2 regions of the Agrobacterium sp. NPDC090283 genome follow, and region 1 is predicted to be linked to the other one. Evidence: predicted binding sites of a transcription regulator. Region 1 holds the regulator's gene; the other holds the start of a gene.
What was found. Region 1 encodes HrcA, which represses chaperone genes, less so after heat shock. Its sites were predicted from a motif close to GTTAGCACTCNCNNNNNGNGAGTGCTAAC; they were not measured.
Positions count from the first base shown of each region.

Region 2: groES (co-chaperone GroES) is a predicted target of HrcA. The motif match lies at 7,366-7,394, and genes of this name have one in related genera.

Region 1 is NZ_JBIVYG010000017.1:76,292-92,423, reverse strand. Features, by position in the region: gene hemW (radical SAM family heme chaperone HemW) at 1-310, opposite strand, end outside; gene rdgB (RdgB/HAM1 family non-canonical purine NTP pyrophosphatase) at 316-960, opposite strand; gene rph (ribonuclease PH) at 978-1,694, opposite strand; gene hrcA (heat-inducible transcriptional repressor HrcA) at 1,830-2,921, shown strand; gene grpE (nucleotide exchange factor GrpE) at 3,035-3,670, shown strand; gene ptsN (PTS IIA-like nitrogen regulatory protein PtsN) at 3,753-4,214, opposite strand; gene hpf (ribosome hibernation-promoting factor, HPF/YfiA family) at 4,297-4,869, opposite strand; gene rpoN (RNA polymerase factor sigma-54) at 5,104-6,654, opposite strand; gene lptB (LPS export ABC transporter ATP-binding protein) at 6,808-7,617, opposite strand; gene ACIQUH_RS21665 (LptA/OstA family protein) at 7,627-8,190, opposite strand; gene lptC (LPS export ABC transporter periplasmic protein LptC) at 8,204-8,869, opposite strand; gene sppA (signal peptide peptidase SppA) at 9,104-10,057, shown strand; gene ACIQUH_RS21650 (integration host factor subunit beta) at 10,060-10,386, shown strand; gene ACIQUH_RS21645 (LapA family protein) at 10,453-10,794, shown strand; gene ACIQUH_RS21640 (class I SAM-dependent methyltransferase) at 10,886-12,019, shown strand; gene ACIQUH_RS21635 (RNA methyltransferase) at 12,016-12,876, shown strand; gene lspA (signal peptidase II) at 12,876-13,364, shown strand; gene ACIQUH_RS21625 (hybrid sensor histidine kinase/response regulator) at 13,420-15,660, shown strand; gene ACIQUH_RS21620 (GNAT family N-acetyltransferase) at 15,755-16,132, shown strand, end outside.
Region 2 is NZ_JBIVYG010000024.1:16,147-32,278, reverse strand. Features, by position in the region: gene hisS (histidine--tRNA ligase) at 136-1,707, shown strand; gene ACIQUH_RS25065 (ATP phosphoribosyltransferase regulatory subunit) at 1,717-2,844, shown strand; gene hisG (ATP phosphoribosyltransferase) at 2,841-3,533, shown strand; gene ACIQUH_RS25055 (DoxX family protein) at 3,598-4,044, opposite strand; gene ACIQUH_RS25050 (hypothetical protein) at 4,200-4,634, opposite strand; gene groL (chaperonin GroEL) at 5,305-6,939, opposite strand; gene groES (co-chaperone GroES) at 7,014-7,310, opposite strand; gene ACIQUH_RS25035 (TIGR01459 family HAD-type hydrolase) at 7,817-8,665, shown strand; gene ACIQUH_RS25030 (bifunctional riboflavin kinase/FAD synthetase) at 8,713-9,693, shown strand; gene ileS (isoleucine--tRNA ligase) at 9,974-12,928, shown strand; gene ACIQUH_RS25020 (hypothetical protein) at 13,130-13,774, shown strand; gene ACIQUH_RS25015 (nucleoside deaminase) at 13,823-14,281, opposite strand; gene ACIQUH_RS25010 (pseudouridine synthase) at 14,353-16,132, shown strand, end outside.

The sequences.
Region 1 (16,132 bases):
AGAAGCGCGAGATGCCATCCAGCAGCGCGCCAACCGTCTGCGGGTCCATCAGCGATGGCGTGCCGCCGCCCATGAAGATGCTGGTGACCACGCGCGGGCCGCTCAGCGTCCGCATATGTTCCATTTCACGGAGAAAGGCCGCGGTAAACCGTTCCTGATCCACCGGCCGGTGGCGGACATGGCTGTTGAAATCGCAATAGGGGCATTTGGCCGCGCAAAAGGGCCAGTGCAGATAGATCCCGAAACCGGGATCGCCCGTATCCGGCAGAAGCGATGCGCCGGGGGCAGAAAGTTGGTGCTCCCCGACCATCGGGTTCATGCCTCCAGGCAGGTTTCTACGAATTTTTTGAACGCCCGGGCGCGGTGCGACAGTGCGAAGGCGTCGCCATGTTTCCAGCCGTGTTTTTCATCCGCGCTCATTTCGCCGAATGTGGTGTCGTATCCCTCGGGTTTAAAGACGGGATCATAACCGAAACCGCTCGTTCCGCGCGGCGGCCATACCACCGTGCCTTCCACCTCGCCACGGAAATATTCGACATGCCCATCCGGCCAGGCCAGGCACAGCACGCTGACGAAGCGACCGGTACGATCTTCCGGCTTCGATGCGCCACGCTCGGCCAGCGCATCCTCGACCTTCTGCATCGCCATGGCGAAATCGCGCGTACCGTCGGCCGTCTCCGCCCAATTGGCGGTATAGACGCCAGGCGCACCGTCAAGCGCATCGATGACCAGACCGGAATCGTCGGACAAAGCCGGAAGACCCGATGCCTTCGCGGAGGCGAGCGCCTTGATGGCGGCATTTTCCTCGAAGGTGGTGCCCGTCTCATCCGGCTCCGAGAAGTTCAGCTCCGCCGCCGATTTGGCGGAGAAACCGAAAGGCCCGATCAGATCGGCGATTTCGGCGATCTTGCCCTTGTTATGGCTGGCGACGACGATCGTTCTGGTATCGAGCTTGCGCATGGTACTTTCCTGTCGGCTCAGGCAATCGCCTGTTTCTGAAGGGCAACCAGTTCGCTGCATCCGGCCTTGGCAAGACCGAGCAGCGTCAGGAATTCTTCCTCGGAGAAGGGCGCGCCTTCCGCCGTTCCCTGCACCTCGACGATGCCGCCGGAGCCGGTGATGACGAAATTCGCGTCGGTTTCGGCGGAAGAGTCTTCCAGATAATCGAGATCGATCACCGGCTGGTTGGCGAAGATACCGCAGGAGATCGCGGCGATATGGTCCTTCAGAACCTTCTCGACCTTGATCATGTTGCGGGTTTCCATCCATTTCAGGCAATCGTGGAGCGCAATCCATGCGCCGGTGATGGAGGCCGTGCGGGTGCCGCCATCGGCCTGGATGACATCGCAGTCGATGCTGATCTGGCGTTCGCCAAGTGCCTGAAGGTCGACAACGGCGCGCAGCGAGCGGCCGATGAGGCGCTGGATTTCCTGGGTGCGGCCACCCTGCTTGCCGGCGGCGGCTTCGCGCTTCATGCGCTCATGGGTGGAGCGCGGCAGCATGCCGTATTCGGCGGTGACCCAGCCCTTGCCGCTGTTGCGCAGCCATGGCGGCGTCTTTTCCTCAAGGCTGGCGGTGACGAGCACATGCGTGTCGCCGAATTTCACGAGACAGGAGCCTTCGGCATGTTTCGAGAAATTGCGCTCGAAGGAAACCTTGCGCATCTGGTCGGTTTTTCTGCCTGAAGGCCGCATATGATCCACTCTCCATGTTGGTTCCTGCCTTCTAAGGTGCGCTCCGGGCTTTTGCAAAGCCAATTTCCATTTTGCCGCGGCGTTGCAACGCATTATATTGATGCGAGCTGGTTTGAACGACAAAGAACGGACGAAATGGGTTTTTCCGCACCGCTATCAAAAGATCAGGCATCATTGCTGGATGAACGGTCTCGGGAAATTTTCCGGCGCATCGTTGAGGGTTATCTCGATACGGGCGAGCCGCTCGGATCGCGCAGCCTGTCGCGGCTTTTACCGATGTCGCTTTCCCCGGCCTCCGTCCGCAACGTCATGAGCGACCTTGAGGAACTCGGTCTCATCTATTCGCCGCATATCAGCGCCGGGCGCCTGCCCACGCAGACGGGGCTGCGCTTCTTCGTTGATGCCTTCATGCAGGTGGGCGATCTGCCGGCGGAGGAAAGAGCGACTATCGACCGGCAGATCGGGCCGGTCGCCGGCCACGAACAATCGCTGGAAGGCTTGTTGACGGAAGCGAGCCGCATGCTTTCAGGCATGTCGCGCGGCGCTGGCCTCGTGCTGACGGCCAAGAATGATGTCATCCTCAAACATGTCGAATTCATCAGGCTGGAGCCTACCAAGGCGCTCGCCGTGCTGGTTGGCGACCACAATCAGGTCGAAAACCGCATCATCGAATTGCCTTCAGGCATTTCCTCCTCGCAATTGACCGAGGCTGCGAATTTCATCAACGCCCATCTCTCCGGCCAGACGCTGCAGGAGCTGCGCGGTCAGTTTCAGACGCAACGTGCGGAGCTGCAATCGGAACTCGGCATGCTGGCGCAGGATCTCGTGGAACGTGGTCTCGCGGTATGGGCCGGCGACAATGAGGAAGGCAAGCTCGGCCGGCTTATCGTGCGCGGCCGCTCCAACCTGCTCGAGGGCCTGGCCGGTGAGGAAGATATCGATCGGGTACGCATGCTGTTCGACGATCTCGAGCGCAAGGAAAATCTGATCGAGATCCTCAATCTCGCCGAAACCGGATCGGGGGTCAGGATTTTCATCGGCTCTGAAAACAAGCTGTTTTCGCTCTCCGGTTCCTCTCTCATCGTCGCGCCCTATCGCGATGAGGACAATCGTGTCGTGGGTGCCGTGGGTGTCATCGGGCCGACCAGGCTGAACTATGCCCGTATCGTGCCGATGGTGGATTACACCGCGCAGATCATGGCGCGCCTTTCCCGCAAACAGAGATAGGACACACCTGCAAGGTCAGAGAATGCGGCAAGCTTTTCACCGCAAGCCTTGATTTTTGCCCGTCAAAGCTCGATATCGGGCGCAACCAACAACATTCAAATCTGGAGAACGTCATGACCGACGATACAAAAAAGCCCGGACCTGACGCGGACGTCGCCGAAGAGTTTGTCGAACCCGCGCTTGCCGGGGAAGAGCCGATCGATGCTGCCGAACCCGATCCGGTCGAACTGCTGAAAGCCGAAAATGCCGATCTGCGCGACAAATTCCTGCGCCTTGCGGCCGAGATGGACAATCTTCGCCGTCGCACGGAACGTGATGTCAAGGACGCCAAGGCCTATTCGCTGGCCGGTTTCGCGCGCGACATGCTCGCCGTTTCCGATAATCTTCGCCGCGCGCTGGAAGCCATTCCGGACGAACTCAAGACCAATGGCGAAGCCGGTCTCAACGGCCTGATCGAGGGTGTCGAGATGACCGAGCGCTCGATGCTGTCGACACTGGAACGCCATGGCGTGAGGAAGATCGACGCCGAGGGCCAGAAATTCGACCCGAATTTCCATCAGGCCATGTTTGAAATTCCGAACACGGCGGTTCCCAACAATACCGTGCTGCAGGTGGTTCAGGCCGGCTTCACCATTGGTGACCGCGTTCTGCGTCCCGCCATGGTCGGTGTAGCCAAGGGCGGCCCGAAGGCGGAGACCGCGGCATCGGCCGAGCCGGGCACATCGTCTCTCAATGAAAAGGATGCGTGACGCATCTATCCCTACGACATAAAAAACGCGCCTTCCGGGCGCGTTTTTTATTGCCGTTAAACTGAAGGGAGTTACACCGCGATCAAGCCGCCGTCGCCTGCTCCTGATTGAGGAAAGCGTAGATTGCGGTGTCGGAATCGGTGGCGCGCAGCTTGGCCACCAGCTCGGGGTCGCGTAGCGCCCGCGCAATGCGCGACAGCGCCTTCAGGTGATCCGCGCCGGCGCCTTCTGGCGCGAGCAGCAGGAAAACCAGATCGACCGGCTGGTCGTCCAGGGCTTCGAAATCGACCGGCGTTTCAAGGCGCGCGAAAACACCGGTGATCTGATGAATGCTGTTGAGCTTGCCATGCGGAATGGCAATGCCATGGCCCACACCGGTGGAGCCGAGTTTCTCACGCTGGAGGATGACGTCGAAAACTTCCCGTTCCGAGACTCCGGTAATTCTGGCTGCCTTTGCGGCCAGCTCCTGAAGCAACTGCTTTTTGGAATTCACCTTGAGGGCGGGAATAATCGCATCTTGTTGCAGCAAATCTGCCAACGCCATTCTCTTTTTCCTTCATGCCATCGAGACGATGCAGGAGGCAGATGCGCTTTTGCGCCCTGCCTCCCACGTCTTGTCAGACTGTTCAGCTCTTGATCGTTTCCGCGTCGATCCAGCCAATATTGCCGTCATGACGCCGATAGACGATGTTGAGATATTCCTTGCCGGGGCTGCGGAACAGCAGAACCGGCTCGTCGGTCATGTCGAGCGCCATCACGGCGCTGGCGACTGACATGGTTTTAATCTGTTTCGAACTCTCCGCCACAATGGTGGGTGCGTAGTCCTCGGGGACCTCGTGGTCCTCATCGGGAATAGCATCCATCACCGTATAGGCGATTTCCTGCGACACGCCATTCGAACCATTGTGGTGGTCCTTGAGCTTGCGCTTGTAACGACGCAGGCGCTTCTCGATCCGCTCTGCGGCAGCGTCGAAGCTGGCTTGCGGATCATTCGCCTGACCCGCCGCATGCAATACAACGCCCGTATCGAGATGCAGCTTGCAATCGGCGGCAAAACGCGATCCGGACTTCTCCACGGTTACCTGGCCTGAATACCCCCCATCGAAGTATTTGGTAACTGCCAGACCTATATTGTCCTCGATCCGCTGACGGAAAGATTCACCGATCTCCATATGTTTACCAGATACACGCACACTCATGGAAATTTTCCTTTTTGTAGTGATTTGCGAGTACCAGCTTACGTCAAGCCGCGCGCGCATCCAAGCGTTTCGAAGACCTTAAAAAGCCCTCATTCGAATTTTACGCCCATGGACGGTGGAGGTGAATCCGTTACAAATGACCTTGCTTACGTGTGCGGCGGGCTTCTAGCCCTTGGCGTGGCAAGAGTCAATGGTGCGGCAAAAAACCGCTATAAACGTGATCGGGTTCATTGCTCAGAAGGCGGAAAGCTTGGCCAGTGCCTTCTTTTCCCGGCGCCTCTGAACGGAAGAGGGAATGTTCATCGCCTCGCGATATTTGGCGACGGTGCGGCGGGCGATATCGATGCCGCCCTTTTTCAGATTGTCGACGATATCGTCGTCCGAAAGGACCGCCTCGGCGGCCTCCTGCGCGATCATGGCCTTGATGCGGTGGCGCACCGCTTCCGCCGAATGGCTGTCGCCGCCTTCAACGGCGCTGATCGACACGCTGAAGAAATATTTGAGCTCGAACAGCCCCCGCGGCGTCAGCATGTATTTCTTCGACGTCACCCGGCTGACGGTGGATTCATGCATCTTGATGGCGTCGGCCACCGTCTTCAGGTTCAGCGGGCGCAATTGATCAACGCCGTTGACGAGGAAGGCATCCTGCTGGCGCACGATTTCGCTCGCCACCTTCATGATCGTCCGGGCGCGCTGGTCGAGGCTGCGGGTCAGCCAATGGGCCGTCTGCATGCATTCGGACAGAAAATCCTGATCCTCTCCTGCACGCGCCTTGTGTTTTGAAACCTCCGCAAAGTAGCTCTGGTTGATGAGCACGCGCGGCAGGGTGTCGGGATTGATCTCCACCAGCCAGCCACCGGCGGAGGAGGGGCGGACGATGATGTCAGGGACGATGGTTTCCGAAACCATCGAGTCGTAACCGGCACCAGGGCGTGGGTTGAGCGTGCGGATTTCCGCCAGCATGTCGAGAAGGTCTTCCTCATCGACGCCGCAGAGTTTTTTTAAGGAGGCGAAATCGCGTTTCGCCAGAAGCTCGAGATTATCGACAAAAACCCGCATGGCCGGGTCGAGCCGGTCCTTCTGCGCGAGCTGGATCGCCAGACATTCGCTCAAGGAACGGGAAAAGATGCCCGGCGGATCAAAACCCTGAAGCGTCTTCAGAACGTGCTCGACCACCGATGGGGCCGCACCCAGCCGTTCGGCGACGTCGTCGACGGCATCGGCGGCGATATAACCGGTCTCATCGAGCTGGCCGATCAGCGCATCGGCAATCATCCTGTCCTCGGCTGCGGATATGGCGAGCGGCAGTTGCTGATAGAGATGATCGCTAAGGCTCTGTCTGGCCGCGACGAAGTCGTCGAGATCGTAGCTTTCCCCCGACTCCTGTCCCGGCATGGATTTCCATTGGCCGGCCAGTTCGGGCGCATCGGCTTTTCTCGGCTCGCCATCATCCGGAAAGACGTTTTCGAAGCTGGTGTCCAGTTGCTCGCCGAGATTTGCGGCGCGGTCGCCATACCAGTCGTCGCTGTCGGACGTCACCGTGGCGGATCTTTCCGAGCCTTCGCCATCCGCGTCGCCGAAACTCTCCGTCTCCACCGGGGCATCGCTGCTCAAATCGCCATCGTTTGCCGCAATTTCCAGCAACGGGTTACGCTCCACCTCCTGCGCGATGAACTGCGTCAGCTCGAAATGCGTCATCTGAAGCAGCTGGATGGACTGCATCAGTTGCGGTGTCATCACGAGAGACTGGTTTTGACGCAGCAAAAGGCTGGCAGACAATGCCATGGCGGACGCGAAACTCCCCTTAAAGCTTCTCTGCCGCCTGATTTTCCAGAAATTTTGCTGAGACGGCAGAACTTGGCCCAAAAATTGCTTTTTTATCTTGTTTGGTCAAGCGTCAGGGTGGGGCGCGATGAAGAATCTTTCGCGCCCTATACTTCAAAGGCTGAAATTATTGCCGAGATAGAGACGGCGTACGTCCGGATTGTTGACGATGTCGTCAGGACGTCCATGCGTCAGCACTTCGCCGGCATGGATGATATAGGCGCGGTCGATGAGGCCGAGCGTTTCACGGACATTATGGTCAGTTACGAGAACGCCAATGCCACGCGCCGTCAGGTGCCTGACAAGATTCTGAATATCGCTGACCGAAATCGGATCGACGCCCGCGAAGGGTTCATCCAGCAGCATGAACGTCGGATCGGTCGCCAGCGCGCGCGCAATTTCCAGACGACGCCGCTCGCCACCCGAAAGCGCCACGGCAGGCGATTTGCGCAGCTGCGCGATGTGGAACTCTTCCAGAAGCTCATCGAGCTTGCGGTTGCGCTTGGCTGCGTCCGGCTCATGTACTTCCAGCACGGCGCGGATGTTTTCCTCAACCGTCAGTCCGCGGAAAATCGAAGCTTCCTGCGGCAGGTAGCCGACGCCGAGACGGGCACGCCTGTACATCGGCATGGTCGTCACATCATTGCCGTTGATGGCGATCTTGCCGGTATCGACGGGCACCAGCCCCGTGATCATGTAAAAACAGGTGGTCTTGCCGGCGCCGTTCGGGCCAAGCAGCCCAACGGCTTCTCCACGGCGTACGACCAGCGAGACGCCATTGACGACACGACGGGTATTATACGTCTTCGTCAGGCCATGCGCGATCAGCGTGCCCTGATAGGGGGTCTTGTCCGCCGGCGAGGCCGCGTCCGCGGATCGGCTGCGCCCGCCGCCGAATATCTTTGAGATCGAGGGTATCTTCACGAGGAAAGACTACTGTTTTTTCTGCGATTTCGGATCGAGCATGATCCGGACAGGGCCGCCGCAGCTTTCGAGCTTGGCCTGCCCCGTATTCATCAGAACGGTGAGCTTGCAGCCGGTGAAGACATTCGTGCCCTCGGACAGCACAACCTGCTTGCCGGTGAGAATGAAGGTCTGCGCCGCCATGTCGAATTCGCCGTGATCGGCCGTCGCCTTCTGGGTCTCGGACGTCAGGTAGACATTATTGTCGACGAAGATTTTTTCGATATTGGCGTCGCCACTGGTGAGCGAGGAACCTTCGCCCTTGTAGTTCACCGTCATCTTGCCGGCCTGAAGGGTGGTCGTACCCTGCACAACCTTCACATTACCGGTGAAATAGGCCTTGCGCTCCTGATCGCGAATCTCGAGCTGATCGCTTTCAATCGCGATCGGCTGGTCGCCGGAGAGCTTGACGCCCTGCATGTTGCTGGTGGTGTTCTGGGCGAAAGCCACAGTTGCAAGACAAGAAAACACAAGACCTGCGGCTGCACGGCCTGCGGATTTGCCAAGGGAAATGGGACGGGAAATTTGCATCATCTGGACCGGGCTCTCACTTGCCTTCATTCTTGATATTGGATGCAGCGATACGTGCCCGTACCTGCCCCGAAAATGTAATTGTCTTGCCATTATCGGCGATGTCAATCGATTGCGCAACAATCGAGCCGTCGTTTGTTTTGATTGAAACCGGCTCTTTGCTGCTCATTTTTCCGGCCTTCAGATCGACATCCGCAGACTGGAACTTCGCTTGTATGCCATTGCTGAGATTGATGTCAAAAGGTGCGGTCATCTTCAGCGTGTTGGTCGCCCGGTCGAAAATGCCTTCCTGGGCGATCACCTGCGCGACGCTGTCATTGACAGGCACTGCCGCCAGAACTTTCTCAAGCGTCATGAGATTGGGGTTGGCGATGTCCTGCAACGCACGGTCGGCGTTCATGGAATAATCGATCCCCTTCTCGTTGCGGCCGGCAACGGCAGGTTTTTCCATCACAATCTTGCCGTCTTCAATTCGCGCGCTTTCAAGCGAGACCTCGTCGGGCGCCCAGGTTCGGATGACGGAAACAGCGATGAAGGCGAGCGAAATGATCGCCGCGCTGAGCGGCAGAATGATTTTGAGCCGCTTCACGCGCGCAGAATGCCTCAGCGCGGTGTCATAGGCGCCGTTCTGGTCATTGGGCAGCGAAAATGCTGGCGCGGGTTCGCGGAGTCTTTCGAGCATAAGAGTGGGTCCGGAATGCTTCCCCGGCGCCATTCTGGCGCGCAATCGAAGCTTGTGTATCTATCTAAATGTGTTTGGCACGAGTGCTTTGTCCTGCCAATATGGTTTTTGTCTGGAGAGGTGCAAGGGAAATGCGAATTTTATCGTAATTCTGGTTTCCTTATTGTTTCCTTGCGGCTTCGCGTTAGAAGAACCATATGGCCTGAAGCGCAAGAGCGGATGACAGAGGTTTCTATGGACAATATGGCGATAGCGGATCGCAGGCGGTTGCGCCGCAAGCTGACTTTCTGGCGGATTGCCGCCGTTCTCCTGCTCGTCGCCGGCGCCTTCGGCCTTTACCGGTTTTTATGGGATGGACCGCAGCAAAGTGCGAAGCCCCATATTGCCCGCATCGAGATCTCCGGCCTGATCACCGACAATACCGAACTTCTTGAGCGGCTCGACAAGATCGCCAAGAGCGACAATGTCAAAGGCCTGATCGTTTCGATTTCCTCGCCGGGCGGCACCACCTATGGCGGTGAGCGCATCTTCAAGGCCATCAGAGGCGTCGCGGAAAAGAAGCCGGTTGTCTCGGATGTACGCACGCTCGCCGCTTCCGCAGGTTATATGATCGCGTCGGCAGGCGATGTCATTGTCGCCGGCGAAACCTCCATCACCGGCTCGATCGGCGTTATCTTCCAGTACCCCCAGCTTGGCCAGCTTATGGAAAAGCTCGGCGTCTCGCTGCAGGAAATCAAGTCGTCACCGATGAAGGCGGAGCCTTCGCCTTTCCACGAGGCGCCGGAGGAGGCGAAGACGATGATCCGTGCCATGGTGATGGATAGCTACGGCTGGTTCGTCGATCTTGTGGCAGATCGCCGCAAGTTGCCGCGCGAAGACGTGCTGAAACTGGCGGATGGGTCGATTTTCACCGGCAGGCAGGCGCTCGCCAACAAGCTGGTCGACACGCTCGGCGGCGAAAAGGAAGTTCGCAGCTATTTCGAAACCCGTGGTGTGGCCAAGGATTTGCCGATCGTCGAATGGCGTGCGCCGTCGTCCCGTTCGCCTTTTGCGCTTTTCAGTGTTGCGCAAATAGCGAAACTTCTGGGATATGACGATTTAATTCCCTTCGCAGGCCCCAGCCAGCTCGGTGCGGACAAGTTGTTTCTTGACGGTCTTGTTTCCGTTTGGCAGGTTGAGCCGCGTTAAAAATCCAATTCTTTCAGGGGGCAACCGTGATCAAGTCTGAACTGGTGCAGATCGTTGCTGCGCGTAACCCGCACCTTTATCACCGCGACGTGGAAAACATCGTCAATGCGGTGCTGGATGAAATCACCGATGCCCTGGCGGCGGGAAATCGTGTCGAGCTTCGCGGTTTCGGCGCATTTTCGGTGAAGAACCGTCCGTCCCGCTCGGGCCGGAACCCGCGCACGGGTGAGTCGGTTTTCGTCGAGGAAAAATGGGTGCCTTTCTTCAAGACGGGCAAGGAACTGCGCGAGCGGCTGAACCCGGGTATGGGCGACGAAGAGGACGATTGATCGTTCTTGACGCCGGGCGACTGAAAAGGAGCCGGCGGAACGCCCGCAGCGATGGAGTATTGTCGGATGTCGAAAAAAATCATCAACCTCATCATCCTGCTTCCGCTGGCGATCATCCTCGTCATCCTGTGCGTGGCCAATCGTCAGTCCGTGACGCTGGCGCTCAATCCGTTCCGACCGGAAGATGGCGTGCTGTCCTTCACCGCGCCATTTTTCGTCTTCCTGTTTCTGGCGGTCATTTCTGGTGTTCTGCTGGGGTCGGCGGCCACCTGGTTCGCCCAGGGCAAACATCGCAAACGCGCCCGTATCGAAGCGAAAGAGGCCGTCCGCTGGCACGAGGAAGCGAACCGCCAGAAAGCCGCCGCTACCGGACAGCCGCCGCATGCGGGACAGCTCCCGGCAAAGTGATGGCGCCGACATTTGTTCCGGCTCTAGGCGAGTGCCGCGTGTAATGCTATTTGCTGCGCAATAACACGCGGGCAGAAGCGGAAAGATTCCATTGAAGAAAAAAGACAGCCGGCCGGGCAATCGCGCGCGCGCCGGGAGCGAAAAAAAACAGGTTCATGCCGCAAAGCCGGCACGCCGTGCGGATGCCGCGCCGAAAAAGCGCGAGCCCGATGCGGTGCGTAGCGTGCCGAAAGCCACGCCGAAGGAAAAGGTTACCGCAGCGCCCGCCCTTGAGCAGGTGCCTCCGCGTCCCCTCAAGCAGCGCACCGGAGAATTGCCCGCAGAACAGGTTCCCGTCATTCTGGAATCGAGTGGCGCGGGTGATTTTCACCTCATCGACAGCGGCAACGGCCTGAAGCTCGAACAATATGGCGATTACCGTATCGTCCGTCCGGAGGCGCAGGCTCTCTGGCAGCCTTCCGTTCCCGACCGCGTGTGGCAGAATGCCGATGCCATCTTTACCGGCGATACGGATGAAGACGGTATGGGCCGCTGGCGCTTTCCAAAGGCGGCGCTGGGCGAAACCTGGCCATTGTCCCTGCTGGGTGTTGATTTTCTTGGACGCTTCACGGCGTTTCGGCATGTCGGGGTCTTTCCGGAACAGATCGTGCATTGGGAATGGCTGAAACATGCCGTCGAGACGGCCGACCGGCCGCTGAAAGTGCTCAACCTGTTCGGTTACACCGGCGTCGCCTCGCTGGTTGCGGCGGCGGCTGGTGCCGAAGTCACCCATGTCGACGCCTCCAAGAAGGCGATCGGCTGGGCGAAGGAAAATCAGGCGCTCGCCGGGCTCGAACAGGCGCCGATCCGCTGGATTTGCGAAGACGCGATGAAGTTCATCCAGCGGGAAGAACGCCGCGGCAATACCTACGACATCATCCTCACCGACCCGCCGAAATTCGGCCGCGGCACCCATGGTGAAGTCTGGCAATTGTTCGACCATCTGCCGCTGATGCTCGATATCTGCCGGGAAATCCTCTCACCCAAGGCGCTCGGTCTGGTGCTGACGGCCTATTCCATCCGGGCCAGCTTCTATTCGATGCATGAGCTGATGCGCGAAACCATGCGCGGTGCCGGCGGTGTCGTCGCATCCGGCGAACTGGTCATTCGCGAGGCCGGGCTTGACGGCAAGACGCCGGGCCGCGTGCTTTCCACATCGCTGTTCAGCCGCTGGGAGCCGAAATGACGAAGGACATGCGCGAAAACACCACGCGCCGGGTCGGCCAGGTCAAGGAAGTGACGAGCCTTGCCAATCCCATCATCAAGGACATCAAGGCGCTCACCCAGAAAAAGGGCAGGGAAGAGACCGGCACCTTCATGGCTGAGGGTCTGAAGCTGGTCATCGACGCGCTCGAACTCGGCTGGACGATCAAGACGCTGGTTTATGCCAAGGCCGCCAAGGGCAAGCCGCTGGTGGAGCAGGCGGCGGTAAAGACCGTCGCATCGGGCGGTCTGGTGCTCGAAGTCAGCGAAAAGGTCATCGCCTCGATCACCCGCCGCGACAATCCGCAGATGGTCGTCGGTATTTTCGAACAGAAATGGAAGCCGCTGAAGGATATCCGGCCGGAAAAGGGCGAGACCTATATCGCGCTCGACCGTGTGCGCGATCCCGGCAATCTCGGCACCATCATCCGCACGGCGGATGCAGCAGGCGCCTCGGGCGTCATTCTGGTGGGCGATTGCACGGATCCCTTCTCGCTGGAAACGGTGCGTGCCACCATGGGCTCGGTCTTTGCCACGCCCGTCGCCCGCGCTTCGGTCGAGGAATTCCTCTCGTGGAAAAAATCGGCTCATGTCAGCGTCGTTGCCACACATCTTGCCGGTTCCGTGGATTATCGGAAGATCGACTATGCCGGCAAACCGGTGGTGATCTTGATGGGCAACGAGCAATCCGGCCTGCCGCCGGAACTGGCCGGCAAGGCGGACCAGCTGGCGCGCATTCCCCAGCAGGGCCGTGCCGATAGTCTCAACCTCGCCATCGCAACCGCCGTCATGCTGTTTGAAGCACGGCGACATCTCCTCGAACTTGCACCGGTGACGTAATGGCCAAAGCGGCGTTGTTCTCGAAATTCGGCCCGGCCTTTGCGCTGATCGTTGCCGCACTGGTGCTGGACCAGATCGTCAAGCAGCTGGTCGAGGCCTATCTGCCGCTGCAGGAGATGGTTCCGGTAATGCCGTTTCTGGCGCTTTACCGCACATACAATCTCGGTGTGGCCTTTTCGATGCTGGAGGACATGCACGGCTGGTTCATCGTCAGCATGCGCCTCGTCATCGTGGTCTTCGTTCTGTGGCTCTGGCGCAAGACGGCGGCTGACCGCACCTTCGCTCATCTCGGTTTTGCCTTCATCATCGCGGGTGCTGCCGGCAATCTTCTCGACCGCTTTTTTTACGGTCACGTCATCGACTATATCCTGTTCCACACGCAGACATGGTCGTTCGCGGTGTTCAATCTGGCTGACAGTTTCATAACCATCGGTGCAGCCTGCGTCATTCTCGACGAGTTTCTGCACGCCCGGGCGGCTAAAAAGTAAAATTTTAGCGTTTCAGCCAAACATATCAAAACCGCTGCCGTGGTAGCGGTTGTGTATGAGCGAACTGGCACGACTTCGGCAAAAAGTTTCAGATGGTCTCGGCCTGCCCGCCCCAGCGGCGGATATTGCCGATAAGACAGTGCGCCTTGCGGAAGAGGAACATGCGAGTGATGCCCGGGCGGTTGCGCTTTACGTCGCCGTTTCGCTATCGGTGGGGGCCTTCACTGCCGCCCTGATCGCACTTGCAGTGCCCTATGCCGTCACCGCCGCGCTCGCTTGCTTTTTTGGCGCCGTGCTCGTCGGCGTCCTGTTTTATGCGCTCTTTGGCAAATCTTTCCCGATTGCCGGTACGCTGCCAGCAGATTATTCGGATGTCCGGCTGCGGCAAACGCAAAACCGTTCGCTGATTGCCGAAATGCAGGAGTCCATGGGCGATATCGTCGTGATCCGCAACATGAACCGGCGCATTGTCGAGGCGAACCGCGTCTTTCGTGAAATGACCGGTTGCACGGCGCCTGAAGGCATGAGCTGCGAGGAGATCGGCATTGCTTTCCGCCCAGGTGACAAGGTTCATGCCTATGATGTGGAGATTGCGACCCCGTTCGGTCAGCGCATCTTCTCCTGGCACGATGTGGTAACCCGCGATCTCGCAAGCAGCCGTCTTATGATCAGCAGTATCGCAAGAGACGTGACAGAAGAACGGCTTGCGCTGGCCGAACGGGAAGATGCCCGCCTGCGCGCCGAAAAGGCCGATGCTGAAAAGGCGAGGCTGCTTGCCACGGTCAGTCATGAAATCCGCCTGCCGCTTTCCGGCATGCTTGGCATGAACCACCTTCTGTCGCAGACGAAGCTCAATCAGGAACAGCGCAATTATCTCGACGGCATGAAACAGTCCGGCCAGTCGCTGGTACAGCTTGTCGAGGATTTGCTGGATTATTCGACCATGGAGGCTGGCCGCTTCAGGCTCAATCCGCGCGCGGAAAACCTGCGGCGGCTGATCGAAAGCATCGTCGAGATGCTGGCCCACCGCGCCCATGAAAAGGGCATCGAAATCGCCTCCTTCGTCACGCCTGACGTGCCCGATTATCTCGATTTCGATCCGGCAAGGCTGCGCCAGGTCCTGTTCAATCTCATCGGCAATGCTGTGAAATTCACGCAGGTGGGCGGGGTCGTCATCCGGGCGCGGATGGTCGACGGCGAATTGCAGATCACCGTCGAAGATACCGGCCCTGGCATGAGTGAGGCGGAACTGGCCCGCATCTTCGGGGAATTCGAGCAGGCTGGCCCGCTGTCGCAACGAAGCGCCGGCACGGGTCTCGGCCTTGCGATCTCCGCCCGCATCGTGCGGGAGTTCGGCGGCAACCTCACGGTTTCGAGCCGCAGGGGGGAGGGCAGCACCTTCAAGCTGGTGTTCCGCCCGGGCGCGGCACCGGCCGAGACGCCGGATTCCGGCAGGAGCCATTGTCTGCAGCACACCAATGTCCTGCTGATTGCGCCGCAGGGTGTCGCGGCGGCGGTGACGGTGGAAGCCATCGAAGCTTTCGGCGGCAAATGTATTCTCATCCATCAGCCCGAGGACTTGGACAGGCTGAGGAGTGGGCCCGCCGGCCAGACCGCCGATCTCACCGACATCATCGTCGATCTGCGTATTTCGGCGCTGTTCAGGGATGCCCTGCGGGATTGGCCGCAGCAGACGATCCGCCGCACGCTGCTTGTCAGTCCCGAAGAGCGGGCTTCGACCACCCATGCATCCTTCGACGCCTGGCTGATCCGGCCCCTGCGCGAAAAATCCCTGATCGACGTGCTGTGTGGCCGCCTGCGCGGCATAGAGCGGCGCGACGCGATCAACGATAACCACCCGGATGTGGGGTTTTCGTCAAGGGTGGTGGAAGGAGTGAGCGGCATCGAGATACTCGTGGCCGAAGACGATGCGGTCAATGCGCGCATCATCCGCGCTGTTCTGGAAAAAAGCGGCTATATCGTCCGCACGGTCGACAATTTTCAGGCCCTGCTGCAATCGGTGGCGTCCGGCGAGCCCCGCCTGCCAAATCTCATCATCTCCGATCTCAACATGCCGGGTGGTGAGGGCCTTGATGTGTTGCCGGACCTCCTCGGCACGCTGAAAGAGGAAGGAAATATTCCTGTCATCATTCTCAGCGGGGACGCCGGTGCCGGGACTACCGAGATATTGCTGAAGGCTGGTGCAGGCGCGGTTTTGACCAAGCCCGCTGACCCACGCCGGCTGGTTGAGGAAATCCGTCGCCTGCTGGAGGCGAAACGCCTGTTGTCATCATAACTTGACAGACTCGCGCTGGTGGCATTTTGTCACTATTCTGTCGTCAATTAGTGATTTATGACAGGAAAATTCTTTGGTGGCGGAGCGATTCCCCATGGTTGCCGAAATCCTCAATCACGACATTTGTGAAAACAATGTTGTCATTACTCCTCGTCCCGAGACAGCTCAGGACAATGAGGGTCTTTTCGGCCGTATCGGCACGCTGGAAACACGGCTTGCCAGAAATGAACGCGAGATCGATGCCGCGCAATCCGTGCGCTACCGGGTCTTTGTCGAGGAAATGAAGGCGCGCCTTCCCGCCGAAGCGATGCGCCGCAAGCGCGACATCGATGCCTGGGACAGCGTCTGCGACCACCTTCTCGTGCTCGACAAGGCGATTGAAGGCGACAGTGAAGACCAGATCGTCGGCACCTATCGTCTGCTGCGCCAGGAAACGGCGCTTGCCAATAATGGCTTCTATTCCGCCAGCGAG
Region 2 (16,132 bases), on a different contig from region 1:
AAATGGGATACACGTATCCCATATAGCACCGTCCGGTCCAGCGAGCCAGCAAAAGCAGAGGCTTTGCGGCTTGCCGCACCGGGCTTCATCCTCTAATACACCCGCATAATTTCAGGAAAATATCGGATCGGCCCCATGAGCGAAAAAGCAAAAAAGCCTCAGAAACTGAAAGCCCGCCTGCCGCGCGGCTTCGTGGATCGCTCGGTTGCCGATATTCACGCCACCAACGAGATGATCGAGAAGATCCGCAAGGTCTACGAGCTTTACGGCTTCGATCCGGTTGAGACCCCCCTGTTCGAATATACCGACGCGCTCGGCAAGTTCCTGCCCGACAGCGATCGCCCCAATGAGGGTGTGTTCTCGCTGCAGGATGATGACGAGCAATGGATGAGCCTGCGCTACGATCTCACCGCGCCGCTCGCCCGCCATGTCGCGGAAAACTTCAACGAAATCCAGCTGCCCTATCGCACCTATCGCGCCGGTTACGTGTTCCGCAATGAAAAGCCCGGCCCCGGCCGCTTCCGGCAGTTCATGCAGTTCGATGCCGATACGGTGGGTGCCGCCGGCGTGCAGGCCGATGCCGAAATGTGCATGATGATGGCCGATACGCTGGAAGCGCTCGGCATCAAGCGCGGCGACTATGTCATCCGTGTCAATAACCGCAAGGTGCTGGATGGCGTGATGGAAGCCATCGGCCTCGGCGGCGAGGACAATGCCGGTCGTCGCCTGAATGTTCTGCGCGCCATCGACAAGCTCGACAAGTTCGGTCCTGAAGGGGTGAAGCTGCTGCTCGGCCCCGGCCGCAAGGATGAGTCCGGTGATTTCACCAAGGGTGCGGGTCTTGGCGAAGAGCAGATCGAAAAGGTTCTGTTTTTTGTCGGCATCAGGGACTATGCGGCAAGCGCCGATGATCTTGCGAAACTGGTCGCCGGCACCTCCAAAGGCGAGGAAGGCGTCGATGAGCTGAACACCATCGGCGCTCTGGTCACCAGTGCCGGTTACGATGCGACGCGCATCAAGATCGACCCCTCGGTCGTTCGCGGCCTCGAATATTACACCGGCCCGGTCTACGAGGCCGAGCTGACCTTCGACGTCACCAATGAAAAGGGCGAAAAGGTCGTGTTCGGCTCGGTCGGCGGTGGCGGCCGTTATGATGGCCTCGTTTCGCGCTTCATGGGCCAGCCGGTGCCGGCCACGGGCTTCTCCATCGGCGTTTCGCGCCTGATGACGGCGTTGAAGAACCTCGGCAAGCTCGGTCAGGTCAAGCCGCTTGCTCCCGTTCTCATCACCGTCATGGACGGTGATGTGGAAAGCATGGGTCGTTACCAGCGCTTCACCCAGGCGCTGCGCGCCGAAGGCATCCGCGCCGAAATGTACCAGGGCAACTGGAAGAAATTCGGCAATCAGCTGAAATATGCCGACCGCCTCGGCTCCCCCATCGCCATCATCCAGGGCGGTGACGAGCGCGCCGAAGGTGTCGTGCAGATCAAGGACCTGATCGAGGGCAAGCGTCTCTCCGGCGAGATCGAGGACAATGCCAGCTGGCGCGAGGCGCGTGTGGCGCAGGTCACCGTGCTGGAGGCCGATCTGGTGGCGAAGGTCTGCGAGATTCTGGAGCATCAGGCAGAGGACGTTCGCCGCGCCGCCGGAAATTACGAACGCCCCTACGATCCCACGCAAAGCGGTGATCGTGATGATAATATCTGAGGGTTGACGATGCCCCTGATCGACATGCCGGAATTTGCCGGAGAGCTACTGGAAGAATTCGCCGCGCGCCGCACGAGCCGTGTGAACACGCCCGTCATCCAGCCCGCCGAACCCTTTCTGGATATGGCCGGCGAAGATCTGCGCCGCCGTATCTTCATGACGGAAAGCGAGACGGGGACAAGCCTCTGCCTGCGCCCCGAATTCACCATTCCCGTCTGTTTGCGCCATATCGAGACGGCGACAGGCACGCCGAAACGTTATTCCTATCTCGGTGAAGTCTTCCGCCAGCGGCGGGAGGGCGCGAGCGAATTTTACCAGGCTGGCATCGAGGATCTCGGCGATACCGATATCGCCGCCGCCGATGCCCGTGCCGTCATCGACGCCACAGCGATCCTGAAGCGCCTGCTGCCCGGCCGCTCGCTTTCGGTCACGCTGGGTGACCAGCAGGTGTTCGAGGCCGTCGTCGCAGCGCTTGGCTTGCCGCTCGGCTGGCAGAAGCGGCTGGTGCAGGCTTTCGGCGATATGGCGCAGCTCGACGCGCTGCTGGAAAGCCTGGTGCATCCCAAGCCCATGACCGGCCTCGACGCGCGGGTCGCCGGCCTTCTGGCGACGGGCGACGAGGCGGTGCTGGTCGATTATCTCGATACGGTGATGCAGGAAACCGGCTATTCCACCAATGCCAGCCGCTCGCCGCAGGAAATCGCCCGTCGTCTCAGGGAAAAGCTCGCGCTTGCCGCCACCCGCCTGCCGGATGAGAGCTTTGCGCTGCTCAAGCAGTTCCTGGCCTTGAAGGCGCCGCTGCCAGAGGCTTCACAGGTTCTTGCCGACTTTGCCGCAAAGGCGAAGCTGAAGCTGGACGGCGCGCTTTCCGCCTTCGACAAGCGTGTCGCAGCCCTTGCCAATGCGGGCGTCGACCTCGAAACCGTCACCTACGGCGCCGCCTTCGGCCGTCCGCTCGATTATTATACCGGCCTTGTCTTCGAGGTTGTGGAAGCGGGCGCAGACAGCGTGCTGGCTGGCGGCGGCCGTTTCGACCGGCTGCTGACCCTGCTCGGCGCACAGGAAAAAATCCCGGCCGTGGGCTTCTCGCTCTGGCTGGATCGCATCGAAGCGGTGCGCGGGAGCGACAAGCCATGATCACCATTGCATTGCCCTCCAAGGGCCGGATGAAGGAAGATGCTTCCGCCGTTCTGGAACGCGCAGGGTTGAAGGTCGCGGCCGTCGGTAATGATCGCTCCTATCGCGGCCGTATCGAAGGGCGCGAGGATATCGAGATCGCCTATCTGTCGGCTTCCGAGATCGCCCGCGAGATCGGCGCCGGCACGGTGGATTTCGGCGTAACGGGTGAGGACCTTGTGCGCGAAGGGCTGACCAATGCCGATGCGCAGGTGGAATTCTGCGCCCGTCTCGGTTTCGGCCATGCGGACGTTGTGGTCGCCGTGCCGGAAATCTGGCTCGATGTGGACAGCATGGCCGATCTCGGCGACGTGGCCTCGGAATTCCGCGCCCGCCATGGCCGGAGACTGGCCATCGCCACCAAATATTGGCGGCTGACGCAGCAGTTCTTTTCGCGCCAGCACGGCATTCAGCTTTACCGCATCGTTGAGAGCCTTGGTGCCACCGAAGGTGCGCCGGCGGCGGGGCAGGCGGATATCATCGTCGATATCACCTCAACCGGCTCGACGCTGAAAGCCAACCACCTGAAAATCCTCTCCGATGGCATTATCGTCCGATCGGAAGCCTGCTTTGTCCGCGCCCGCAAGCCGGAACACGAAGGCGATGCGGCGGTTCAGGAAATCGCGTCGCGCATAAGGGCGGCGGTCTGACGATAGAAAACAAAAAAGCCGCCGGAGTGATCCGGCGGCTTTTTTTGTTGGTCAATTTGTTGGCTTATGCGTGGGCCACAGCCGCGCCGCGCCTGGCGTCGACGGAATAGGCGCCGGGGCCGAAGGCGGCAAGCAGGATGTAAGCGCCGGCAAGGGTGATGTTCTTCACCATCATGATGCCGTTCAGCGTGTTGATCCAGCCGAGAGCCGGCTCAGGCCAGCCGGGAACGGCAACGGTGCCGCTGTGGAAAACCAGACCGGTGAAGACGCAGAAGACGGCAAGCGCCCAGGCGGCGATTTTGGTCTGGAAACCAGCGAGAATGGCAAGACCGGCAACGAGTTCGAACAGGCCTGCGATATAGGCAAGTGCGGTTGCGGCAGGCAGGCCGGCGCCGGCGATCATGCCGGCCGTGCCGGCCGGATCGACAAGCTTGCTGAAGCCAGACGAGATGAAGATGAAGGAAAGCAGGATGCGGGCGATGAGAACGAGAACGTTCTGGCTGCTGGACATGGATATCTCCGGTAAATAATCGGCGTGTCGCCGGTTGAGCTGCGAGGCAAAGTCTGGAGATAGCAATGACTGAAAATCATTCCCTCATAAAGATGAACAATAGAAGACAAATTGTCTTCGCTTTGTGAACGATCATCGGTGCTGTCTGATGATGTCTAGGCGGCGAAGCGAATATCTTCCAAACGCGGAAACAGGAAAAGCCCGGTTATCTGCCCTTGCTGGCCGTCTTCGAAGCCGGCAGATTCACCCATGCAGATGACCGGCTGCCGCATTGCCGGCAAGATGGAGAGGCCGGTGGAAAAACAGAAGCGTGAGGGGGCGGTGGAGACCTGCTCGAAAAGTTCCAGCACGCGCGCATGGTCCGCGCGGTCGTAACAGCGGACAAGGCTCAGCAATCCGCACTCGCCCGGCGGCAGGCCGTGCATGAATGACGCGTGTTCGCCGAGCCGGATGACACCACTCGAAAGATCGCTGCTCCATTCCTCCGAAATGAAGAAATGCGACAGGGTCCGGGGATCGGGCGTGGCCGTCGCTGCCGCAGGTAAAGCATCGTTGCGTCTTGATATTTCGAACAAATCGCGCCCCCGCATGAACACGTGCCAGCGCCGCCATTTCAAGCGCCGCTGCCAGGTTGAACCTTTGCCGCCATCCGCAGTCGAACGTGTTTGACGAGCATCGAAACCCCTTCAATGCTCACCGTTCCGTCGCGGAACCCTTATGGGCGCTGACTTATAGTTTATTTTCCCCTACCTACAACAACCAGCCAGTGAGAAAATCAAAAATATTATGTATTTCCTCTTCAAAATCGCGAGGCGATGGAGAAATCACAACTAAATAGCGCACTTATAAGCCGGCCCGAGTGAAAATCGGCCCCGTACGGGGTGGTGATTCGCTCAGGGAATGTTCCATTATTGCATGGGGCGGGAAAAATAGCCGGATAAAATCATAAACGTCTCAAAACGGGACAATATTTTGAACAGATCGGTTTTCGCCTTCAGGATTATGCAACCTGTTGATTTCTTGAGGTATCTATCGCCAAAATGTCGATAAAATGCGTACCCTTCGTCAATCACGCATAGGCGGCAACAAAAAAAGGGCGATCCGAAGACCGCCCTTTCCTCATTCCAGTGACAGGACTGATTGGAAGTCCATGCCGCCCGTCTGGCGCGCTTGCGACACCGGGCCACTCGAAAGGCATGGGCGGCAAAGAAAAAGGGCGATCCGAAGACCGCCCTTTCCTCATTCCAGTGACAGGACTGATTAGAAGTCCATGCCGCCCATGCCGCCGCCCGGCATTGCCGGCATCGGAGCGTCCTTCTTCGGAAGCTCGGCGATCATGGCTTCGGTGGTGATCAGCAGCGAAGCAACCGAAGCTGCGTTCTGCAGAGCCGTGCGGACAACCTTGACCGGGTCGACGATGCCGAGCTGGATCAGGTCGCCATATTCGCCGGTCTGGGCGTTGTAGCCGTAGTTGTCTTCGTTCTTCTCGAGGATCTTGCCGACAACGATGGAAGCTTCGTCACCTGCGTTGTCTGCGATCTGGCGAACCAGAGCCTGCAGGGCGCGGCGGATGATGTTGATACCGGCTTCCTGATCGTCGTTTTCACCCTTTGCGGTGATCTTCGTGGACGAACGCAGCAGGGCAACGCCGCCGCCCGGTACGATGCCTTCCTGAACGGCAGCGCGCGTCGCGTTGAGAGCGTCGTCGATGCGGTCCTTCTTTTCCTTGACTTCGACTTCCGTCGAACCGCCAACGCGGATAACGGCAACGCCGCCAGCGAGCTTGGCAAGACGTTCCTGCAGCTTTTCGCGGTCGTAGTCGGAAGTGGTTTCTTCGATCTGGGCCTTGATCTGGGCAACGCGGCCTTCGATGTCGGACTTCTGGCCGGCGCCGTCAACGATCGTGGTGTTTTCCTTGGAGATCGAAACCTTCTTCGACTTGCCGAGCATGTCGAGGGTCACGTTTTCGAGCTTGATGCCGAGGTCTTCGGAAATGACGGTACCACCGGTCAGGATGGCGATGTCTTCCAGCATGGCCTTGCGGCGGTCGCCGAAGCCCGGAGCCTTGACGGCAGCGATCTTGAGGCCGCCACGCAGCTTGTTGACGACGAGCGTTGCAAGAGCTTCGCCTTCTACGTCTTCAGCGATGATGACGAGCGGCTTGCCGGTCTGAACGACAGCTTCGAGAACCGGCAGCATGGCCTGGAGGTTCGAGAGCTTCTTTTCGTGCAGAAGGATGTAGGCGTCTTCGAGGTCCGCAACCATCTTTTCCGGGTTGGTCACGAAGTAGGGCGACAGGTAGCCGCGGTCGAACTGCATGCCTTCGACGACTTCGAGTTCGGTTTCAGCGGTCTTGGCTTCTTCGACGGTGATGACGCCTTCGTTGCCGACCTTCTGCATTGCTTCAGCAATGTCGAGACCGATCTGACGCTCGCCGTTTGCGGAGATCGTGCCGACCTGCGCAACTTCTTCAGACGTGTTGATCTTCTTGGCCTTGGCCTGAAGGTCCTTGACAACTTCAGCAACGGCCAGATCGATGCCGCGCTTCAGGTCCATCGGGTTCATGCCGGCAGCAACTGCCTTGGAACCTTCGCGAACGATGGCCTGGGCCAGAACGGTCGCGGTGGTGGTGCCGTCACCGGCGATGTCGTTGGTCTTGGAGGCAACTTCGCGAACGAGCTGTGCGCCCATGTTCTCGAACTTGTCTTCCAGTTCGATTTCCTTGGCGACGGAAACGCCGTCCTTGGTGATGCGCGGAGCGCCGAAGGACTTGTCGATAACGACGTTACGACCCTTCGGGCCGAGGGTGACCTTTACTGCATCAGCAAGAACGTCGACGCCCTTGAGCATCTTTTCGCGCGCTGTGCGGCCGAATTTTACTTCTTTGGCTGCCATTTTCAAAACTCCTGGTTTCGAACGGCCGGACCGGGTCCGGCTTGAAATTTAAGGAAACGATGGGTCGGCCGAAATCAGCCGATGATGCCCATGATGTCGGCTTCCTTCATGATCAGAAGGTCTTCGCCGTTGAGCTTGACTTCGGTGCCCGACCACTTGCCGAACAGAACGCGATCGCCAACCTTGACGTCGAGAGCGACGACCTTGCCGGCCTCGTCACGTGCGCCGGAACCGACGGCGACGATTTCGCCTTCCTGCGGCTTTTCCTTGGCGGTATCGGGAATGATGATACCGCCCTTGGTCTTTTCTTCGGACTCAACGCGACGAACGACGACGCGATCGTGAAGCGGGCGGAAATTGGTGCTTGTCATTGCCTAATCCCTCGATCAAATGACTGCGCGAGCTTTTGGAACTCGCCTGATGGGTGTTAGCACTCGCGTTCATCGAGTGCCAGCGGAACCGAGATAAGGAGGGCTTCTGCCGGAGTCAAGAACGCCCTGTCTGAAAAATTTCATGGCTTATGGTTATCAGCGTTCCATGACAGAAATTTCCGAGGGGCGGGCGGATACGGCCAAACCAGGTGTGAGGGAAGTGACAGCATCAGAAAAGGTCGCTGCCGTCATCCTCGGGCTTGTCCCGAGGATCTATCCACATCGAATAAAATCAATAGGTTGCAGATCCTCGGGACAGGCCCGAGGATGACGTCGAAGGCGCCGTGACGTCAGTCAACAACGTGGGGCGCGATGAAGCCACATCTTTCGCGGCTCGTTATTTTCGGGCGGAGCGGAACGCACATCTGCACCGCTTTTTTCCTTGCCATCGGCGTCCCGCTTTGCGATGTGACGCTCACCCTCTTCTCGCAGCCGGAAAGCATCTCATGGCCCATCGCATTCTCACCCTCGGCGAAATCACTGATGGGTTCGACGTTATTCTTTCGGATGTCTGGGGCGTGCTGCACAATGGCGTCAGCGCCTTTCCGGATGCGTCGATTGCGCTGCACGAAGCGCGCAAGGCCGGCAGGACGGTGGTGCTCATCACCAATTCGCCGCGCCCCGCTCCCGGCGTCATCGCCCAGCTGCGCGTTCTCGGCGTGCCTGACGAGGCCTATGACCGGATCATCACATCCGGCGACGTCACCCGCGGCCTGATCGCGGAAGGCCCGAAAAAAGTCTTCCTGCTCGGCCCGGAGCGGGACATGCCGCTGCTTGACGGCCTCGATGTCGAGCGCGTCGGCGAGGCGGAAGCGCAATCCGTGGTCTGCACCGGCTTTTTTGACGACGAGACGGAAACGCCCGAGGATTATACCGAAATGCTCAAGGGCTTCATTGCCCGCAACGTGCCGATGATCTGCGCCAATCCCGATCTGGTGGTGGAGCGCGGCGAGCGCATCATTCCCTGCGCCGGCGCCATGGCCGCCTATTACGAACAGCTCGGCGGCGAAGTCCGCATTGCCGGCAAGCCGCATGCGCCGATCTATGAGGCCTGCCTTGCGGCGGCCAAAGAGGTACGCGGCGCTTTCGCCAAGGATCGCGTACTCGCCATCGGCGACGGCATGCCGACGGATGTGAAGGGCGCGATTGCGAGCGGTCTCAACCTTCTTTATATCAGCGGCGGCATTCACGCCGCCGAATATACGCTGAACGGCCAGACGGACGAGGCGCTTCTCAACGCCTATCTGAAGGGTCAGGGTGCTGCTCCCGGCTGGTGGATGCCCCGCCTTGCCTGAGGACATCTCGCCTGAGGAATAGCTGGCGCAGGAATGGATCGATTGCCATGACCGTCTTTCACCGCAATGAAAAAAAGGAGCCGCTGCCGGAAGCTCTTCGCGGCGGCGTCATCGCCATCGGCAATTTCGATGGCGTGCATCGCGGCCATCGCGCGGTTCTGGACCGTGCCCTGGAACTGGCGGAAGCCCGCGGCGTTCCCGCGCTGGTGCTGACCTTCGAGCCGCATCCCCGTTCCATCTTCCGTCCCGATACGCCGGTCTTTCGCCTCACGCCCGCGCCTTTGAAGGCGCGCATTCTCGAGGCCATCGGTTTCCGCTCCGTCATCGAATATCCCTTCGACCGGGAATTTTCGCAGCGCTCGGCCGAGGAATTCGTCCAGTCCATTCTGGTTGACTGGCTTCATGCCAGCGCTGTCGTCACCGGCTTCGATTTCCATTTCGGCAAGGGCCGCGAAGGCGGCCCGGCATTCCTGATGGAGGCCGGCAAACGCCACGGTTTTGACGTGACGCTGGTGGATGCCTTCCGCGACGAGGGCTCGGACGTCGTCTCTTCCAGCCGCATCCGCTCGCTTTTGTGCGAAGGCGATGTGGCGGGCGCCGCAGGCCTGCTCGGTTATCGCTTCACGGTGGAAAGCGAGGTCATCGGCGGCCAGAAGCTCGGTCGTACGCTGGGTTATCCCACCGCCAACATGGCGCTGGCGCCGGAGACGGAGTTGAAGGCCGGCATCTACGCCGTGCGGTTCCGCCGCCCGGACGGTTCGATCCGCGATGGCGTGGCAAGCTTCGGTTACCGCCCGACCGTCACCGAAAACGGCGCGGCGCTGCTCGAAACATTCGTCTTCGATTTTTCCGGCGATCTCTATGGCGAGGTCTGTTCGGTCTCTTTCTTCGGGCACCTGCGCGATGAACTGAAATTCGACGGTCTCGATCCGCTCGTCGCCCAGATCAGGCGCGATGAAGAAGAGGCGAGGGCGATGCTCGCGGGTGTGCGTCCGCTCAGCGAACTGGATGCGAGGATCGCGTTCTGACCGGGTAAGGCCGGTCAGCCCTTATTCCGGCCGGTAGTGCCGTCGCTTTTCTCTTCCTTTTTGCCGGAAAACCGCATAAACAACCGGCCATGTCCCAATACCGGTTGATGTTTAAAACTCAGATTGGCCGAATTATTGGCCCGGCCTTCCGCCCGCTCTGACGAGCCGGAAGGTCCGGGATTTTGGCGCTTGTCATGACTTTGGTCATGGCGCTTTCCGTATTTGCCCTCTTTGAAATTGAGACGGCGCGACCGACACGGCGCGCAACAACGGTACGATTATGAGCGACACCGCAGAAAAACTGGATTACTCCTCCACCCTCTATCTGCCGCAGACGGATTTTCCGATGCGCGCCGGCCTGCCGCAGAAGGAACCGGAAACGGTGAAGCGCTGGCAGGAAATGGGCCTTTACAAGCGCCTGCGCGCCTCCGCCGCCGGCCGCGAGAAATTCGTGCTGCATGACGGCCCGCCCTATGCCAACGGCAACATCCACATCGGCCACGCGCTGAACAAGATCCTGAAAGACGTCATCACCCGCTCGTTCCAGATGCGCGGTTACGATGCCAATTACGTGCCGGGCTGGGACTGCCACGGCCTGCCGATCGAATGGAAGATCGAGGAAAAATATCGCCAGAAGGGGATGAACAAGGACGACATCCCGGTCAACGAATTCCGCAAGGAATGCCGTGAATTCGCGAGCGGCTGGATCGCCATCCAGTCGGAGGAGTTCAAGCGCCTCGGCATCGAGGGCGACTTTGAAAACCCCTATACGACGATGAACTTCCACGCGGAAGCCCGCATCGCCGGCGAGTTGCTGAAGATCGCCCGCACCGGCCAGCTTTATCGCGGCTCGAAGCCCATCATGTGGTCGGTCGTCGAGCGTACGGCGCTGGCGGAAGCCGAAGTCGAATATGCCGATGTCGAGAGCGACATGATCTGGGTGAAATTCCCGGTCATCCCGACTTTTTATGACGCCCTTGTTCCTAGAGGCGGGAAGGTTCCGACTGTGGGGCCAGAAGTCGATTTTAACGGTGCGTCCATTGTCATCTGGACGACCACGCCGTGGACCATCCCTGGCAACCGCGCCATCGCATTTTCTTCGCGCGTTGAGTATGGCCTGTACGAAGTGGAAAGCGCACAGAACGATTTCGGTCCGCAGCCCGGCGAAAGGTTGATCTTCGCCAAGAAGCTCGCCGATGAGGCCGCAGCCAAGGCGAAGCTGACCTTCAAGCTCGTTCGCGACGTGAAAACCGAGGAACTGGCCGCCATCACCTGCGCCCATCCTTTGGCGTCGCTCGGCTATGACTTCCCGGTTCCGCTTCTCAATGGCGATCACGTCACCGACGATGCCGGTACGGGTTTCGTGCACACCGCGCCGAGCCATGGCCGTGAGGACTTTGACGTCTGGACCGCGCATCAGCGTGAGCTGGAAGCGCGCGGCGTTTCGTCGGCCATCCCGTTCCCGGTTGGCGATGACGGTTTCTACACCGAAGACGCCCCCGGTTTCGGCCCATCCGCCGAAGGCGGCGCTGCCCGCGTCATGGACGATAACGGCAAAAAGGGCGATGCCAACGACCGTGTCATCAAGGCGCTGATCGCTGCCAATAACCTGTTTGCCCGTGGCCGCCTGAAGCACAGCTATCCGCATAGCTGGCGCTCCAAGAAGCCGGTCATCTTCCGCAACACGCCGCAATGGTTCGTCTATATGGACAAGGAACTGGGCGACGGTACGACGCTGCGTTCGCGTTCGCTTGATGCCATCGATCAGACGCGCTTCGTCCCGGCTTCCGGCCAGAACCGCCTGCGCGCCATGATCGAAGGCCGGCCCGACTGGGTCCTGTCGCGCCAGCGCAGCTGGGGCGTGCCGATCGCCGTCTTCGCCGATGAGAAGGGCGAGGTTCTGGTCGATGAGGCCGTCAACGCCCGCATCCTCGAGGCCTTCGAGGCCGAAGGCGCGGATGCATGGTTTGCCGAAGGCGCCAAGGAACGTTTCCTCGGCAACGACCACGACCATGCCCGTTGGCAGCAGGTCATGGACATTCTCGACGTCTGGTTCGACAGCGGCTGCACCCACACCTTCACGCTGGAAGACCGCCCGGACATGAAATGGCCGGCGGATGTCTATCTCGAAGGCTCCGACCAGCATCGCGGCTGGTTCCACTCGTCGCTGCTGGAAAGCTGCGCGACGCGTGGGCGTGCGCCCTATAACGCCGTTGTCACCCATGGTTTCACCATGGATGAGAAGGGCGAGAAGATGTCGAAGTCCAAGGGCAACGTGGTTTCCCCGCAGGAAGTCATGAAGGACGCCGGTGCGGATATCCTGCGCCTGTGGGTCATGACGACGGACTATTGGGATGACCAGCGCCTCGGCAAGGCCATCATCCAGACCAATGTCGATGCCTATCGCAAGCTGCGCAACACCATCCGCTGGATGCTCGGCACCCTTGCCCATTACAAGGGCGAGGAGATCGCCTATGACGATTTGCCGGAGCTGGAAAAGCTGGTGCTGCACCGCCTCTCCGAACTGGATGGCGTCGTGCGCGAAGGTTATGACGGTTTCGAGTTCAAGAAGATCGCCCGCGCGCTGGTGGATTTCGCCAATGTCGAGCTTTCGGCCTTCTATTTCGACATCCGCAAGGACACGCTTTATTGCGACGCGCCGTCGTCGCTGAAGCGCCGGGCGGCCCTGTCGGTTATCGCCAAACTCTTCGATTGCCTCGTCTCGTGGCTGGCGCCGATGCTGCCCTTCACGACAGAGGAAGCGTGGCTGTCGCGTTATCCGGATGCGGAATCGGTGCATCTCGTCCAGTTCCTGGAAATCCCGGCGGAATGGAAAAACGATGCGCTGGAAGCGAAGTGGGAAAAAATCCGCAAGGTCCGCACCGTCGTCACCGGCGCGCTGGAAGTCGAGCGCCGTGAAAAGCGCATCGGTTCCTCGCTGGAAGCTGCTCCGGTCGTCCACATCGCCGATGCCGATCTGCTGGCGGCGCTGAAGGGTCAGGATTTCGCGGAAATCTGCATCACCTCGGCCATAACAGTGGTGGGTGATGAAGGCCCGGCCGATGGCTTCCGTTTGCCGGAGGTAGCAAAGGTTGTGGTCGAGCAGAAGCTGGCGGAAGGCGCAAAATGCGCCCGTTCCTGGCGCATCACCACCGATGTCGGCTCCGATCCGGCCTATCCGGAGGTTTCCGCCCGCGATGCGGCCGCGCTGCGCGAGCTTGCAGCCCTCGGATGATCCGAAGCTGCGCATCGTTCCTGTCGAAACCCGATTCCGGGTTTCGGGCCGATGCGCGATGAAAATGACCGGATGAATTGCGCTTTGCCTCTTCATCCGGTACACCTGCCTGAAAATGGCCGGATTTGCACGGCAATGCGGGCTGCCGCCTGCCGAAAGACGATGTCTGGCGAAGTGGGACGGACGGCTGGAAGGGTTTCAATGAAGACGATGCAGGGTAATGCGCAGGGTTTGGGCATGTTTCGCACGGTTGTTGGCGTCACGACGATAGGCGTGCTGCTCGGTGCCTGCACCAGCCCGACCTATGGTACAGGCAAGACGGCGGCTGAGCAGCTTGTCGACGATCTCGGCAATGCGACCTCGATCACCGGCAATGACCAGGAAAAGCGCAACCTGAAATACAGCCCGCGTCCGGGCCTCGTCGTTCCCGCCCAGACCCGGGCCGAACAGCTGGCCGAGCCGCAGCGGAACATGGCAAGCCGCGAAAACAATCCGCAATGGGTCGAATCGCCGGAAGAAACCCGCGAACGCCTGCGTGAAGAGGCGGATGCCAACAAGAACAACCCGCATTACCGCTCGCCGCTGCTTGCCGGCAACGGCACGGCCGGCCAGATGACCGAAAGTCAGAAATGGGAAGCCTTCCGCAAGGCGAAGGCCGATGCCCAGGGTGGTTCCGTCGTCAACGCCCAGCGCAAGTTCCTCACCGACCCGCCGGTTGAATATCGCAGCGTCCCGCAGGACCAGCTGACCGATCTCGGCGAGCCGGAGCAGAAGAAGGAAAAGCGCCGCAAGAAAGAAGCGGCCGTGGCAAACACCGGCAAGAGCTGGTGGAACCCCTTCCAGTAAACAAAGGGCTGATGGCCTGCGGGAAAAATTGGGCCTCCCGTCGGCCGCTCAATCGTCGAGACGTTTCTCGCGGAAAAATTGCCGCAGGATTTCAGCGCTTTCGCTTTCCGCCAGCCCGGAATAGACGTCCGGCGCATGGTGGCAGGTCGGCTGGCTGAAAAAGCGCACGCCATTATGCACCGCGCCGCCCTTCGGGTCTTCCGCGCCGTAATAGAGCCGGCGGATACGGGCGAATGAAATCGCCGCCGCGCACATGGTGCAGGGTTCCAGTGTCACGTAGAGATCGGCGCCGGGCAGGCGTTCCTGCTCCAGCGCTTCGCAGGCCATGCGGATCACGGCGATTTCGGCGTGAGCCGTCACATCGTTCAATTCACGGGTGCGGTTGCCGGAACGGGCGATGACGCGGCCGTCCAGAACCAGTACCGCGCCGATCGGAACCTCCTGCCGCTCAGCCGCGGCACGGGCTTCGACAAGCGCCAGTTCCATGAAATGCGTCCTTTCGGCCATTGCGTTTCAATTTCCTCTTAACCCTTGTGCTTGGACCTGATAGGACAGCCCAAACAACAGGCAAACAGCAAATGACTTTTAAAGACAAGCCGAAGCGCGACGGCGGCAAGACATTTAGCCGCGACAGGAAGCCGAAAGGCCCGGGTAAACCCGCCGCGGAGCGCGAAAAGAAACCGGTGGAAGCCAAGGTTGCCCCCGCGGCAGAGGTCGTTGGCGGCGGTAAACCGGAACGTATCTCGAAAATCATGGCGCGCGCAGGTGTGGCCTCGCGCCGCGATGTCGAGCGCATGATCATGGAAGGCCGCGTGTCGCTGAACGGCGTCAAGCTGGATACGCCGGTGGTGAACGCCACGCTGTCCGACAAGATCGAAGTCGACGGCATGCCGATTCGCGGCGCCGAGCGCACGCGCCTGTGGCTCTACCACAAGCCCGCCGGTCTGGTGACGACCAATTCCGACCCGGAAGGCCGTCCGACGGTTTTCGACAATCTGCCGGGTGAATTGCCGCGCGTTCTGTCCATCGGCCGCCTCGATATCAATACCGAAGGCCTGCTGCTGCTCACCAATGATGGCGGCCTTTCCCGCGTGCTGGAACTGCCGACCACCGGCTGGCTGCGCCGTTACCGCGTGCGCGCCCATGGCGAGGTCGATCAGGCCGCACTCGACAAGCTGAAGGAAGGCATTGCCGTCGACGGCGTGCTTTACGGCGCGATCGATGCAACGCTCGACCGCACCCAGGGCCACAATGTCTGGATCAGCATAGGTCTGCGCGAAGGCAAGAACCGTGAGATCAAGAACGTGCTCGGCGCACTTGGTCTTGAGGTTAACCGCCTGATCCGCATTTCCTATGGTCCTTTCCAGCTGGGCGATCTGCCCGAGGGCAAGGTGCTGGAAGTGCGCGGCCGCATGCTGCGCGACCAGCTCGGCCCGCGCCTGATCGAAGAGGCCGGCGCCAATTTCGATGCGCCGATCTACAACACATCTGTCGAGGATGAGGAAGAAGCGCCGGCCAAGCGCGCCAAGTCCGAATGGGCAAAGAGCGACGCGCCGGAAGGCAGGCCGCGTTTTGAAAAGGCTGCCGGCAAGCCGGAAGACCGCCGCGAAAAAGCGCTCGGACGCCTCGACACCAAGCGTGGCGACAAGCCCGCCGGCAAGTTCGGTGCCAAGCCTGCAGGAAAATTCGGTGGCAAGGGCCGCAATGACGAAGAGGGCGATGACCGTCGCCCCCGCCAGCCCGCCGGCACCAGCCGCACCGCCAATGTCTGGATGGCGCCCGGTGCAAAGCCCACCCGCGACGGCAAGGAACGCAAGTCGTCTGCCCGCGCTGAAGCCGAAAGCCTGTTCAAGAAGCCGTCCGCCCAGGATGAAGCGCGTCGTAACGTCGTGCGGCATGCTGACGCCGAAGGCGAGTGGATTCGTTCGGACTCCCCCCGTGAAGAAGAAGGTGGCCGCGGACGCGGTGACCGTCCTGGCCGCGGCGAAAAGAGCTTTGGCGATCGCGGTGGACGCGGCGGAAAATCTTTCGGCGATCGGCCTTTCGGGGATCGCCCGCGTGAAGACGGCGACCGGCCCCGTGGCGAGCGCCCTGCACGCGGCGCAAAGAGCTTCGGTGATCGCCCTGCGCGCGGTGAAAAACCTTTCGGCGACCGCCCGTTCCGTGACCGGCCCCGCGAAGAGGGCGATCGCCCGCGCAGCGACCGTCCGCGTGGCGAAAGGGCCTTCGGAGATCGCACCGCTCGTGGCGAAAAGCCGTCTGGAGATCGGCCGTTCCGCGATCGTCCGCGTGAAGATGGTGACCGTCCGCGCGGCGACCGGCCTTTCGGCGACAAGCCGAGAGGTGCAAAACCCGGCG